Exiguobacterium sibiricum 7-3: one gene and its partners. The protein of the gene in region 3 interacts with the protein of the main gene of each other region in a pairwise test. Links are inferred from orthologs where the notes say so. Each region holds a gene or a part of one and is shown on either strand. Other genes may lie near its edges.

Region 1 (3,086 bases), on a different replicon or contig from region 3:
CGGGGATTATTATAATGTCGTCGGTTTACCGATCAATCCGATCAGCCGTCGTCTCGAAACGTTTGGAATCAAGCCGATGTTCGCGTAATTCCTTGTACAGAAAGGTCGGATGAAGTGATTGAATGGCCAAAAGATATGATTCAGTTAAAGGGGTTGGCACAGGCGACGACGGTGGAACTATTAGCATGTCTCGTCCGCAGCGGGACGCGGAACCGGAGTCCACTTGAAATTGCCGAGGATTTACTCGATATCTATCCGTCGCTGATCGAACTTGAAGCGGCAGGGGTCGGCGGACTGGAAAAGGCACCGGGCGTCGGAAAAGCAAAGGCGCTCCAAATCATGGCAGGACTTGAACTCGGCCGACGTCTTGTCACGGAACCGAAATGGGTCCGCCCGGTCGTCCGCTCACCGGATGATGCCGCTGAATTATTGATGGAAGAGATGCGTCTCTATCAGCAGGAACACTTTATCTGTCTGTACTTGAATACGAAAAATGAGGTTATTTCGAAAAAAACACTGTTTATCGGTGGACTCAATACATCGATTGTTCACCCGCGCGACATATTTCGGGAGGCGATCCGTTGTTCGGCGGCAAGTTTCATAGCCGTCCACAATCACCCGTCCGGTGATCCGACGCCGAGCCGCGAAGATATCGAAGTCTCGGAACGAATGGTCGAGGCCGGGAGATTGATCGGAATCAGTTGCATCGATCACCTCGTCATCGGGCATGGACAATTTATTAGTATGAAACAGCGGGGATTTATGTAAGAATAACGTCTGAGGGGGAACGATGCTTCCTGACCTCAGGCGTTTTTACTTTTGTAGCGACCAATGAACTGTAAACAAGCTGTAACGTTTTAACGCTTTCCTAGGAAGGCTTTTCCGTTATAATTAGTGAAGTGTATTCTCAGAGAGGGGTTTTTTGAATAATGTTTGGATCATTTAGCCGTGAAATCGGCATTGACTTAGGTACGGCAAATACGCTCGTTTATGTGAAGGGGCAAGGAATCGTCGTGCGCGAACCTTCTGTCGTCGCATTCCGTACCGATACAGGAAAGATTGAAGCAGTAGGTAATGCAGCAAAAAACATGATTGGACGGACACCGGGAAACGTGACGGCACGACGCCCGATGAAAGATGGGGTTATCGCCGATTATGAAACAACGGCTACGATGATCAAATACTTCATGGATCAAGCAACGAAGAAAAAAGGATTATTTTCGTCTAAAACAAACGTCATGATTTGTGTACCAAGCGGTATCACATCCGTTGAAAAACGTGCGGTCGAAGACGCAGCGAAACTCGCTGGTGCACGCGAAGCCTATACGATTGAAGAGCCGTTTGCAGCAGCAATCGGAGCAGGTCTTCCGGTTTCTGAACCAACGGGATCCATGGTCGTCGATATCGGTGGCGGAACGACGGAAGTTGCTGTCATCTCACTTGGCGGTATCGTCACAAGCCAATCGATTCGTGTCGGTGGAGATGAGATGGACGAGTCCATCATTCGTTACATCAAATCGAAATACAATCTGATGATTGGTGAGCGGACGGCTGAAACGTTGAAAATGACGATCGGTTATGCCCGGATTGATGAAGAATCGGAAAACGAGACGATGGAGATTCGTGGACGTGATCTCGTGACAGGACTTCCGAAACAAATCGAAGTCACAAGTGCAGAAATTTGTGATGCGTTGTCGGATACGGTCGATGCGATTTTAGCCGGTGTTAAACACACGCTTGAACAAACACCGCCAGAATTATCAGCAGACGTCATGGACCGCGGAATCGTCTTGACAGGCGGCGGCGCCCTTCTGAAAAACTTGGATGCTGTGATTGAAGATGAAACACGCATCTTGACACTCGTTGCGGAAAACGCGCTCGACTGTGTCGCAATTGGTACAGGTAAATCGTTGGAGATGATGAATGTGTTACGTTCGAAATCAGGCATCTCACAAAAAAGATAAGGACGGGATGAGCGATGAAGCGATTTTTAAATAATCGAAAACTGCTCATCACACTCCTTAGTTTTCTCCTTTTGGTGATTTTAATCGGGATCTCGCTCCAAGGACGTAACCAAACCCACTGGTATCAAAGTTTTGTCCGCGATACCGTCGGCGTTGGACAGCGTCTTTTTGCGACACCGATTGGCTGGATTGATGATACGGTCACTTCGGTTAAAGAAGTGCGCGATGTGTATAAGGAAAATGAGTATTTAAAATCACGACTGGGCGACTATGCCGGAAATTCCGTCAAAGTCCGCGATCTGGAACGTGAGAACAGTGAATTAAAAGACATGTTGAAGCTAAAAGGGTCGATTCGGGATTATACGTTATTACCGGCAGAAATGATCGGTCGCACGTCATCCGAATGGCAACGCTTCGTCACGGTCAATATCGGAAAAGAACAAGGTGTCAAAGCCAATATGGCCGTCGTAACGGCAGATGGTTTAATTGGCCGTGTCATTCAGACAAGTGCCTACACATCACTCGTTCAATTGTTATCGGATACGAGCCGGACGAACAATGTCTCAGCGGTAGCTGACGATACGAAAGGAAAAAGTATCTTCGGTACGATCGAAGGATTTGACGAAGAGACGAATCTCTTGAAATTCACGAAGATTCCGAATGATGCCAAACTGAAAAAAGGCCAGATTGTTACGACATCTGGACTCGGTGGTAAGTATCCGAGTGGTATCGTGGTCGGAAAAATCGAACAGGTGAAATCGGATCAATACGGTGCTTCGAAAATCGCATACGTCAAACCGGCAGCAGACTTCGAACAGTTTGGTCATGTTTTCGTGATTCAGCGCGAAGCGAAGGAACCTTTCGCTGAGACCGACAAGGGAGGGGACACTCGTGAATAACATCAAGTTGTTTTTCGCCGTGTTCCTTCTTTTTATCTTGGAAGGAACGCTGTTTGCGGGTCCGCTTGGAGACGGTTCTCCTTACGTCATCCATGTCACGTTGATCGCATTGATGTTTTTGGGACGTTATGGAAAAATCGAACAAGCGCTTGGTTTTGGATTGTTGTTCGGTCTGTTATATGATTTCGTCTATTCGGATATCATCGGAATTTATTTATTTGCG
Region 2 (3,091 bases), on a different replicon or contig from region 3:
CTGCATGTCGCTGTCGAGGGTGACCGAACTCTCTACCGCACATTCGTTGAAAAAGCCCATCTTGCCGGAATCGAAGTCTATTTCCTGTTCGGCCAGCCCGCATGGATTACGAATGAAGGGACGACGAACCGACCGAACGTCGAAGATCCGTTAGCCTGGATCAATGTCTATCTTCAAGAAACAATGGAACGTCCGGATGGCATCAGTGTCGATCTCGAGCCTTATGCTTTACCGGCCTGGGAAACGGATCAAGCGGCCGTCATCTCCTCCTACCAACGCTTGCTGACAGCTTTTCACGATGTCAGCTCGTCGCAACGTCTCCCGTTGCAACTGTTCCTGCCGTTTTGGTTCCATACCGTGCCGGATGCTTCCGGGCAACCTCTCAGCGAATGGGCGATGGAACTGGCTGATGAAGTCACATTGATGAGTTACCGGACCGTCTACAGTGGCGGAAACGGTCTCGCTGCGATTACGATGACGGATGCTCTCTATGCCGCCAGTCATCAACACCGTCTGTCGTACGCACTGGAATTCACGGAACTGCCGGAAACACCAAGTATCACGTTTTACGGACAGACGCGGACTGCCCTCAATCAGCTCGTCAATCAGACGATGAACAGTTCCCTGCCGCCAAGCGCCATCGTCTATCATGATTTTGATGCGTATCAAGCCTTCATGCGTAGTACGCAGTAATCAATAGACCGTGACTTCTATCGTGCACAGGAAATACGAATCAATTTTGAACCAGTATCAAAAGAAACCATTTTTTCGAACGCAAAGAGGCTGACTCCAAACGGAAGATGTCTTTCGATTAAAATTCATCGCACTTTTTCGCCGTGAATAATAAAAATTTGCAGAGCAATGGCCGATCATCCCGTCAAAAGATAGGATGATCGGCCATTTTTGATTGATAGAGGACGGAGACGTTCATCCTCGACTCCTATGGGAAAAGGAAGCGTGGTTAACGCTTCCGTCAAGAATAGGTAAGACCCGGCATGACCGCATGGAGTGCGGGATGCCGCGGCTTACCTTCCGCCCATGGAAAGCGAGGATGTCGGAAACGTCCGACACAAGGATTAATCTTGGCGTGACTTATGAGTCAGCTTCTTGTTTAATTCGCCTTATTTCCCTAGATGATCCAGCATGATCCCTGTCCCGCGTGCGACACATAACATCGGATCTTCTGCAATGAGGACCGGAAGTCCAAGTTCTTTCGCCAGCAACTGGTCGATTCCGTCAAGCAACGCTCCGCCACCCGTCAGGATGATCCCGCGGTCGATGATATCTGCCGCAAGTTCCGGTGGTGTTTTCTCGAGGACACGTTTTGTCGCTTCGACGATTTCCATTGCGGCTTCCGCCAATGCTTCATGCATCTCCTGGGATGAAATCGTGATGTTGTCCGGGAGGCCTGTCACGAGATTCCGACCACGAATGTCCATCTCTTCTTGACGCCCCTCGTCTGAAACGGTCGCAACCGTCATCTTGACGTTTTGAGCCGTCCGTTCTCCGATAATCAATTTGTGATTGTCCTTGATCGCACGAATGATATCATGATCAAATCGGTCTCCGGCGACTTTGATGGTCTCACCGCAGACGATATCACCCATCGACAGGACCGCGACATCCGTCGTCCCGCCACCGATATCAATTACCATGTGTCCCGCAGGCATCCAAATATCCATCCCTGCTCCGACAGCTGCGACTTTCGGTTCGACTTCAAGGAAAACGGTTTTGGCGCCTGATTTTTCACCTGCTTGACGAATCGCTTTCGCTTCGACCGTCGTGATGCTGGCCGGTGTACAAATCAACATCCGGACTCCGCCGAACATACTTCTCACTTCAATTTTATCGATGAAGTGGCGTAACATCGCTTCCGTCATCTCAAAATCAGCGATGACACCATCGCGTAACGGACGGATGGCGACGATGTTCCCCGGTGTCCGGCCGACCATCTGATGCGCTTCCGTTCCGACAGCATGAATCTTTCCTGTTACTTTATCAATAGCAACGACCGATGGCTCATCGAGTACGATTCCCTTACCTTTTACGTGAATGACGACATTTGCCGTCCCTAGGTCAATTCCGATATCCTTTGTCAAAAACATCTCGCGTGATCTCCTTTATCCACTGGCTATTATTCCAAAATTTAGAACGTCGTTTGGACGTCTAACCCATTTATGTATACATACCTTTCAATTCTAGCACAGGGGAACAAAAAGAGACGACTTTCTTTTGAAGAAAGTCGTCAAGAATATAAAGGAATGAAATGAGAGCTTAAAGCTTCGCCGCTGCCGTCTCTTCGATGGCAACAGTTTCTTCCGTGATACGCTCGACATCTGCGCCGAGTGCTTGTAATTTAAGATGGAAATCGACATATCCGCGATCGATGTGATGTAATGCACCGACACGTGTTTCGCCTTCAGCAATCAATCCTGCTGTGACAAGTGCTGCCCCTGAACGTAGGTCCGTTGAAAGGACTTCTGCGCCTTGAAGCTGGATGCCGCCTGTGATGATTGATGAACGTCCTTCGATTTTGATATCAGCGTTCATGCGACGGAATTCTTCGACGTGCATGAAACGGTTTTCGAAGACTGTTTCCGTGATGACAGAAGTTCCTTCTGCTTTTAAGACCAATGCCATCATTTGCGCTTGAACGTCTGTCGGGAAACCAGGGTGTGGCATCGTCTTGACGTCAATCGCAACGAGTTTCTTCGGTCCAATGACACGAAGTCCTTCTTCTGTGTCTGAGATTTTAACACCCATCTCTTCCATTTTCGAAATCAATGGACGAAGGTGTTCACGCTCAGCACCGATGACCTCAACGTCACCTTCCGTGATTGCAGCTGCAATCATGAATGTACCGGCTTCAATCCGGTCTGGAATGACATAATGGTTGCCGCCATGAAGTTTTTCGACACCTTCGATGCGAATCGTCTCTGTACCCGCACCACGGACTTTTGCGCCCATTGCGTTCAGGAAGTTTGCGAGATCGACGATTTCCGGTTCTTTCGCGACGTTTTCGATGACTGTCGTACCTTCAGCAAGTGTCGCTGCCATCATGATGTTTTCTGTCGCACCGACTGACGGGAAG
Region 3 (3,083 bases):
TCCCAGAACCAGTTATCTCGGTCGCAATCGAACCAAAAACGAAAGCTGACCAAGATAAAATGGGTCAAGCACTCGCTAAGCTTGCTGAAGAGGATCCAACATTCCGTACTGAAACAAACCCAGAGACTGGTCAAACGATCATCTCAGGTATGGGTGAGCTTCACCTCGACATCATCGTTGACCGTATGCGTCGCGAATTCAAAGTCGAAGCAAATGTTGGTGCTCCACAAGTAGCTTACCGTGAAACGATTCGCCAAGCGGCGAAAATCGATTCTAAGTTTGCTCGTCAATCAGGTGGTCGTGGTCAGTATGGTCACGTCGTCGTAGAATTCGAGCCAAACGAAGAAGGTGCTGGCTTTGAGTTCAACAACAAAATCGTCGGTGGTGTTGTTCCACGTGAATACATCCCAGCGGTTGAACACGGAATCGAAGAAGCGCTTCAAAACGGTATCCTTGCTGGTTATCCAGTAGTTGACGTTAAAGCGGCACTCGTTTTCGGATCGTACCACGATGTCGACTCAAACGAGATGGCATTTAAAATCGCGGCTTCAATGGCCGTCAAACAACTTAAAGATAAGAGCGGCGCTGTTATCCTTGAGCCAATGATGAAAGTTGAAATCGTCATCCCAGATGAATACATGGGAGACATCATGGGTGATGTTACATCACGCCGTGGACGCGTTGAAGGTATGGAAGCTCGCGGGAACGCTCAAGTCGTTCGTTCGATGATTCCACTTTCAGAGATGTTCGGTTACGCTACTGGTCTTCGTTCACGCACACAAGGTCGCGGAACGTACTCGATGCACTTCGATCACTACGAAGAAGTACCGAAATCAGTTGCTGAAGAAATCATCAAAAAAGCAAACGGCTAATCCTTCACAGGTTGTCACGCTTTTATGATTAGTGTAAGCTAAGGAAGGTGTACGTTATTCGACGATTCACCTTCCTAGTTATAAAATATTATTAGACACATAGAGGAGGAATTCAGAATGGGTAAAGAAAAATTCGACCGTTCTAAACCGCACGTTAACGTTGGTACAATTGGCCACGTCGACCACGGTAAAACAACTTTAACAGCTGCTATTTCAGCTGTACTTGCAAAATCACAAGGTAAAACTGCTACTAAGTTTGACCAAATCGATGGTGCTCCAGAAGAGCGCGAGCGCGGTATCACTATCGCAACAGCTCACATCGAGTACGAAACAGAAAAACGCCACTATGCACACGTTGACTGCCCAGGTCACGCTGACTATGTTAAAAACATGATCACTGGTGCTGCACAAATGGACGGCGCGATCCTCGTTGTTTCTGCAACTGATGGTCCAATGCCACAAACACGTGAGCACATCTTGCTTTCACGTCAAGTAGGTGTTCCTTTCATCGTAGTATTCATGAACAAAGTCGACATGGTTGACGACGAAGAGCTTCTTGAACTCGTTGAAATGGAAATCCGCGAACTTCTTTCTGAGTATGACTTCCCAGGCGATGACCTCCCAGTTATCCAAGGATCTGCTCTCGGCGCGCTTAACGGCGAAGCTAAATGGGAAGAAAAAATCATGGAACTCATGACAGCTGTTGATGAGTACATCCCTGAGCCAACTCGTGACACTGAAAAAGACTTCATGATGCCAGTTGAGGATGTTTTCTCAATCACTGGTCGTGGTACAGTAGCTACTGGCCGCGTTGAGCGTGGAGTTCTTAAAGTCAACGACGAAGTTGAAATCGTTGGTCTTCACGAAGAAACTAAAAAATCAGTATGTACTGGTGTAGAGATGTTCCGTAAGCTTCTTGACTATGCTGAAGCTGGCGACAACATTGGAGCACTTCTCCGTGGTGTATCACGTGACGATATCGAGCGTGGACAAGTTCTCGCGAAACCAAACACAATCACACCGCACAAAACTTTCAAAGCGCAAGTTTACATCCTTTCAAAAGAAGAGGGTGGCCGTCACACGCCATTCTTCGGTAACTACCGTCCACAGTTCTACTTCCGTACAACTGACGTAACTGGTATGTGCCAACTTCCTGAAGGAACTGAAATGGTAATGCCTGGGGACAACATCGAATTGACTGTTGAACTCATCGCGCCAATCGCTCTTGAAAAAGAAACTCGTTTCTCAATCCGTGAAGGTGGCCGTACGGTAGGCGCTGGATCAGTTACAGAAATCGTTGAGTAATTTTTAAGACAAAAAGGTCTTCCGTCTCCCGTGACGGAAGACCTTTTTTCATTTCTTTGAAAACAGTCTTGCAACATGGTCGGACATCTTATATACTGAGGAAAGTGTTTGTGCGAGTGGTGAGAGACTTGAAAACATATTCTATTTTATTTTACTTGCTTTCCTGCGTGGAATTAAGTACACTAGAATATGTTGGTCACAAACACAACGCGATGAAGCGGGAGGTTATGACACACCAGGCGGCATTGCCATGGCTAGTGTGGAAATTTCCGCGGAGAATGTCTATTTATAAAATAGGCGAAAAGGAGGGAAACAACATGGCAAATGAAAAAATTCGGATCCGTTTGAAAGCATACGATCACCGCGTGCTTGATCAATCGGCTGAGAAAATTGTCGAAACAGCAAAACGTTCTGGTGCTACTGTATCTGGTCCGATCCCACTCCCAACAGAGAGAGCGATCTACACAGTACTTCGTGCCGTTCACAAGTATAAAGATGCTCGTGAGCAGTTCGAAATGCGTACACACAAACGTTTGATCGACATCGTTAACCCAACACCGAAAACAGTTGATGCGCTTATGCGTCTTGAACTTCCATCGGGCGTTGACATCGAAATCAAACTTTAATTTTTCTTCTATAAATAGTTGATACTAGCCAGAAGATCAAAATCATTCAATATTAGGAGGTGTATCTCATGGCTAAAGGAATCTTAGGAACTAAACTCGGTATGACACAAATCTTCAACGAGTCAGGCGAAGTAGTACCAGTTACTGTTGTTTCAGTAGAGGGTAACGTTGTTCTTCAATTGAAGACAATGGAAGTGGACGGTTACGAAGCAGTCCAACTCGGCTTTGGTGATATCAAAGAAGGTCGTCAAAACAAACCGCAAAAAGGTCACGCAGCGAA

The links.
Region 1: the proteins of tuf (region 3) and P402_RS0105710 interact in binary tests that used the Bacillus subtilis proteins (3 or more experiments, as listed by UniProt). The link is inferred for Exiguobacterium sibiricum 7-3 from one-to-one orthologs.
Region 2: the proteins of tuf (region 3) and mreB interact in binary tests that used the Bacillus subtilis proteins (3 or more experiments, as listed by UniProt). The link is inferred for Exiguobacterium sibiricum 7-3 from one-to-one orthologs.

Annotation. Positions count from the first base shown.
Region 1 is NZ_KK211190.1:950,413-953,498, forward strand. The notes cover bases 23-2,946. They hold P402_RS0105710 (rod shape-determining protein), read left to right. Parts: upstream 23-929; coding sequence 930-1,964; downstream 1,965-2,946. Other genes in these bases: P402_RS0105700 (Maf family protein), read left to right, coding at 23-88; radC (RadC family protein), read left to right, coding at 136-768; mreC (rod shape-determining protein MreC), read left to right, coding at 1,979-2,863; mreD (rod shape-determining protein MreD), read left to right, coding at 2,856-2,946. In the rest of the region: more of P402_RS0105700, read left to right, coding at 1-22; more of mreD, read left to right, coding at 2,947-3,086.
Region 2 is NZ_KK211190.1:381,841-384,931, reverse strand. What follows is about bases 114-3,042. They hold mreB (rod shape-determining protein MreB), read right to left. Parts: upstream 2,106-3,042; coding sequence 1,122-2,105; downstream 114-1,121. Other genes in these bases: murA (UDP-N-acetylglucosamine 1-carboxyvinyltransferase), read right to left, coding at 2,275-3,042; P402_RS0103010 (hypothetical protein), read left to right, coding at 114-693. In the rest of the region: more of P402_RS0103010, read left to right, coding at 1-113; more of murA, read right to left, coding at 3,043-3,091. UniProt on the Bacillus subtilis protein: Forms membrane-associated dynamic filaments that are essential for cell shape determination. Acts by regulating cell wall synthesis and cell elongation, and thus cell shape.
Region 3 is NZ_JHZS01000004.1:29,407-32,489, forward strand. What follows is about bases 163-3,083. They hold tuf (elongation factor Tu), read left to right. Parts: upstream 163-989; coding sequence 990-2,177; downstream 2,178-3,083. Other genes in these bases: fusA (elongation factor G), read left to right, coding at 163-872; rpsJ (30S ribosomal protein S10), read left to right, coding at 2,495-2,803; rplC (50S ribosomal protein L3), read left to right, coding at 2,872-3,083. In the rest of the region: more of fusA, read left to right, coding at 1-162. UniProt on the Bacillus subtilis protein: GTP hydrolase that promotes the GTP-dependent binding of aminoacyl-tRNA to the A-site of ribosomes during protein biosynthesis.